One region of the Mesorhizobium sp. f-mel genome, then DNA from elsewhere that is predicted to be linked to it. Evidence: riboswitches for the same ligand, from Rfam matches in the RefSeq annotation. Region 1 holds a riboswitch; the other holds the start of a gene.
What was found. Region 1 has a riboswitch for cobalamin ahead of ACWUKX_RS05135 (DUF1636 family protein). Riboswitches for the same ligand answer to the same signal wherever they lie in the genome.
Positions count from the first base shown of each region.

Region 2: another riboswitch for cobalamin. It lies ahead of ACWUKX_RS18230 (aromatic ring-hydroxylating oxygenase subunit alpha); the one in region 1 lies ahead of ACWUKX_RS05135 (DUF1636 family protein).

Region 1 is NZ_JBSPTO010000002.1:224,671-226,869, reverse strand. It holds gene cobW (cobalamin biosynthesis protein CobW) at 1-325, opposite strand, end outside; gene ACWUKX_RS05135 (DUF1636 family protein) at 322-753, opposite strand; cobalamin riboswitch at 792-995, opposite strand; gene ACWUKX_RS05130 (winged helix-turn-helix domain-containing protein) at 1,025-2,199, opposite strand, start outside.
Region 2 is NZ_JBSPTO010000014.1:74,024-76,222, forward strand. It holds gene ACWUKX_RS18220 (DUF680 domain-containing protein) at 1-87, opposite strand, end outside; gene ACWUKX_RS18225 (DUF680 domain-containing protein) at 178-384, opposite strand; cobalamin riboswitch at 900-1,102, shown strand; gene ACWUKX_RS18230 (aromatic ring-hydroxylating oxygenase subunit alpha) at 1,319-2,199, shown strand, end outside.

The sequences.
Region 1 (2,199 bases):
GAGCCAGCCCAGAGGTTTCGATCAGGATATGGTCGACCTTCGGCGTCAGCGACAGGATCTGGTCGAGCGCCGGGACGAAATCGTCGGCGACGGTGCAGCAGATGCAGCCATTGGCCAGCTCGACGATATTTTCCTCGGGGCAGGTGTCGATGCCGCATCCCTTGAGGATCTCGCCGTCGATGCCGATGTCGCCGAACTCGTTGACGATGATGGCCAGCCGCTTGCCCCCGGCGTTTTCGAGCAGATGGCGGATCAGCGTCGTCTTGCCGGCGCCGAGGAAGCCGGTGACGACGGTGCAGGGCACGCGGGAGACGGAAGCGGTCATATCTGATCCTTCAAAAGGTCGAGGGGAGGGATGCGGGCGATGAGGCCGCGCTTCAGGCAATCGGGGCGGCCGCGCCACGGAATGAGGCCGTCCGTCGAGGTGGCGAAGAGCTTTGCGCCAGCGACGAGATCGGCGCCGCTTGTCGTGGTCAGGTCGCCGAAGACGTAGCTCCAGCAGCCGTCGCGCAGGATCGCGGCGCTCAGCCGGCGCTTGCAGTTGCCGAGGCATTCGACGCTGCGGATACGGATATTTTCGCCGGAGGCGGCGCGGCGCGTGTCTTCGGCCAACAATTCGCCGGCGCGGGGATGGGCGTCGGAGCCGGTCTCGTCACGGCAGGAGGCGCAGACAATCACCGTGATGCCGGCCAGGGGATCACTATCGGGCAATACGTCCGCTGTCTCAGCCGAAAAACTGCTGTCGCGTTCCAAATCAGGCTCCTTGCCCGGAAAACCCGCCAGGCGATCGGATTCTTTTGTCCTAGACGGCAGGTCTCCTGGCTCGCGCGTCATCGCCTTGGTGCCGCCTTCCCGGGACCGTCCCAGTGGTTTTCGGCCTTGGCTCGTCGCTTACAGTTGCGGGGACAGCCGCGGATTTGAAATCGGAATTTCGCACCGCATTCCCTCTTGGCTCCTCCCTTTGCCGAGAGGAGACCGTCTGGATTGGATTTAGGCCTGTGCAGGCAGTCGTGTCAACGCACGTCTACGATGCGGCAATGTTGGCGAGAGCCGAACCCAGGTCGCCGGCCGGAGTCACGTCGATGCGCTCCAATCCCAGCCAACCCTGCATCACCTTCAACTCCTCGAAGAGTTCGGCGGCGGTTTTCGGCGGGGCGCCGGGCTCGGCATAGGCGGCATGGACGCGCAGCACGCCGGCGGGGCGGTCGGCCTTGAGGTCGATGCGCGCCACGATCCTTTCGCCGAGCAGGAACGGCAGCACATAATAGCCGTACTGGCGCTTTTCGACGGGGGTGTAGATCTCGATGCGATAGCGGAAGTCGAACAGTCTTTCCGTGCGCGCCCGCTCGAAGACGACGGGATCGAACGGAGCGAGCAGCGCACGCGCCTTGATCTTGCGCGGAAAACGGGCGTCCTTGTAAAGATAGGCAGGCTTGTCCCAGCCTTCGACGCGTACGGGCAAAAGATCGCCGGCGTCGACTAGTTCCTCAATCCGGCCCTTGATGTCGGCTGGAGAGAGGCGGAAATAATCGCGCAGGTCGCCCGCCGTCGCGACCCCGTGGGCGCGGGCGGAAATGCGCAGCAATTCGCGGTGCGCATCCTCAGGGGAGGGCACTGGCAGGGCAAGTATCGCAGGCGGCAGCACGCGCTCCGGCAGATCGTAGAGCCGCTCGAAGCCACGACGCGACGCCGTGGTGATGCGGCCGGCCCAGAACAGCCATTCGAAAGCGTGCTTGGCATCGCTCCAGCCCCACCAGCCGCCCGAGCCTTTCTGGCCTTCCAGGGCGGAAGCGGCGATCGGGCCGCGTTGAACGACCTCGCGATAGATGTCTTCAATGTAGGCGGCGCGTTCGCGGCCCCACTTGGCCAGCCCGTTATACATTTCCTCGCCGCGCTCGGCCCGCTCCATGCGCCAGCGCATCAGTGGATAGGTCTCGACCGGCAGAAAGGAGGCTTCATGCGCCCAATATTCGAAGACTTTGCGCTTGCGCGTCACGGCGGCGTTGTCGAGCAGCGCAAGCGGGTAGGGGCCAAGCCGCGAATAGAGCGGCATATAGTGAGCACGCACCACCGCACTGACGGAATCGATCTGCAGCAGGCCGGTGCGGGCAAGGACGCGGGCCAGATGGCGGCGATCAGGCGTGCTGTTAGGGCGAGGATCGGCAAACCCCTGTGCGGCAAGCGCGATGCGCCGGGCCA
Region 2 (2,199 bases), on a different contig from region 1:
GCCGTTCGATCCAAAATTGTCGCTGCCGGCAAAAGCGCTGCCGGAGACGGCCAGAATGGCGGCGGCGGCAAGAATGATCTTCTTCATTTCTAGTACTCCTGAATTGTCGTATCCCCTCAGCGCGGCGGCCGCGGTCTTTATGAAAGACAACGCCGCTCTGCTGTTTGGGATCAGCTGTTAATTGTTGCCGAAAAGGTTGCGGTCGGCGCCCTGGACAACGGGCTTTTCAGCGTGAGCCGGCTTCTGAATGGAAGCCGTATACGAGCTGTTGTCGACCGCAGCGGCCGGCTGGTTGGCGCCGTTGGACCCATAATGGTCGCTGCCAGCAAAGGCGCTGCCGGTGATGGCCAGAACGGCGACGGCAGTAAGAGCAATCTTTTTCATTTTTGGTACTCCAGTATCTTAATTTTCCGTCCGTCTAGCGGCGTGTCTTGGGAGGAATTCGCGTCGGACAGCCCCGATGTGGGAAGGTTGTTCGGCGGATTCCAATCACTAAGTTGTTCCGTGTGGACCAAGAATCTACACCTTGAAATTGTACCAGATGCTTCCAGTAGGGTTATTTTATTTTTTGTTTCAGAGGTTTATGCCAAAGGCGCCATTCGACCATTTGACGAATTGCCCGACCTGCGTTCACAGCGTCATGCACGCATTGTCAACAGAAACGAACCGTTCGGTTCGATTTTAGATGCGGCTTAAAAGCCGGTGCTGAGTTGTTGTCGAATCGTTAACCATTTAGGCGCCCTGCAATGGTTAAATCCGGCGTGCCTTCAGAACCGGCAGCGCTCGCAGCCGGGTGCAAATTCATCCCCCTCAAATCCCGGCCCACAGGGTTTCGCCGCCGTGTCGCGCCGCATGGATACGATGTCGCTTTCATGCCGACAGTCAGCCATCCGTCATGATTAGATCACGCCAACTCAGGTGCCGCTTGGTGACGACGAAGCGGAGAATTGGGAAGCCGGTCAGAACCCGGCGCTGCCCCCGCAACGGTGGTGGAGTTCAAGTCGCAACGGGAGACCACTGGGCCACAAGCCTGGGAAGGTGTCGCGATGAGTCCGCAAGGACACTCCAGAGCCCGGAAACCAGCCCGAGATTTCTAGACACGACTGATCGCGGTGGGCGGTCAAGAGGTGGATGATGCATGTCTGGCCTGTCCGCCGGCCTGCGAGCGATCCTTCCTCCATCACCACCAGTTCAGTCTTTGGAGCGACGTGCGTCCATTTGGACGCACAAAACACGCTCGAAGACTTTGAATTGCGCATCGTGCTTTCCGAAATCGATTCCGATTTCGGGCCGATGCGACGGTTATAAGGAACAGGACATGGATGCGCGCAACGACATGCTGAGGCTCTTGCACGGCCGCAGGGCAGGCTATTCGCTCGAGCAGCCCTTCTATACTGATGCCGATTTCTTCAAGCTCGACATGGAGCTGATCTGGTATCGCGACTGGCTGTTCATCGGCCACGATTGCGAGTTGCCGAAGCCGGGCAGCTACATCACTGCCCAGGTCGGCGACTATCCGGTCGTGCTGGTCCGCGACCAGCAAGGCAGGATCAATGCCTTCCACAATTCCTGCCGGCATCGCGGGAGCCGCGTCTGCAACGCCGACAGAGGCACGGCGGCGAAGCTTGTCTGCCCCTATCACCAGTGGACCTACGAGCTGGATGGCCGGCTTTTGTTCGCAAGGCAGATGGCGGACGGCTTCGACAAGAGCCAGTTCAGCCTGAAGCCGGTGGCTTGCGAAAGCGTTGGCGGCTACATCTTCATCTGCCTGGCCAAGAAGCCCGCCGATTTCGCGCCGATGCGCGCCATGATCGAGCCTTACCTCCTGCCGCACCGGCTGCGCGACGCAAAAATCGCCTTCGAATCGACCATCGTCGAGAAGGGCAACTGGAAGCTCGTCTGGGAAAACAACCGCGAGTGCTACCATTGCGCCGGCAACCATCCGGAACTGTGCAAGACATTCCCGGAAGCGCCGACCGTGACTGGCGTGCAGGGCGCCGATAGCGATCCGGAGATGCTCATGCACTGGGCGAAATGCGAGGCGGCGGGCTTGCCGAGCAGGTTCCGCATCGATCCGGCCGGGCAGTATCGTGCCACCCGCGCGCCGCTGCTGCGCGATGCCGTCAGCTACACGATGACGGGAAGACGCGCGGTGAAGAAGAACCTTTCCGACAGCGTTTCGACCGAGCGCATCGGCTC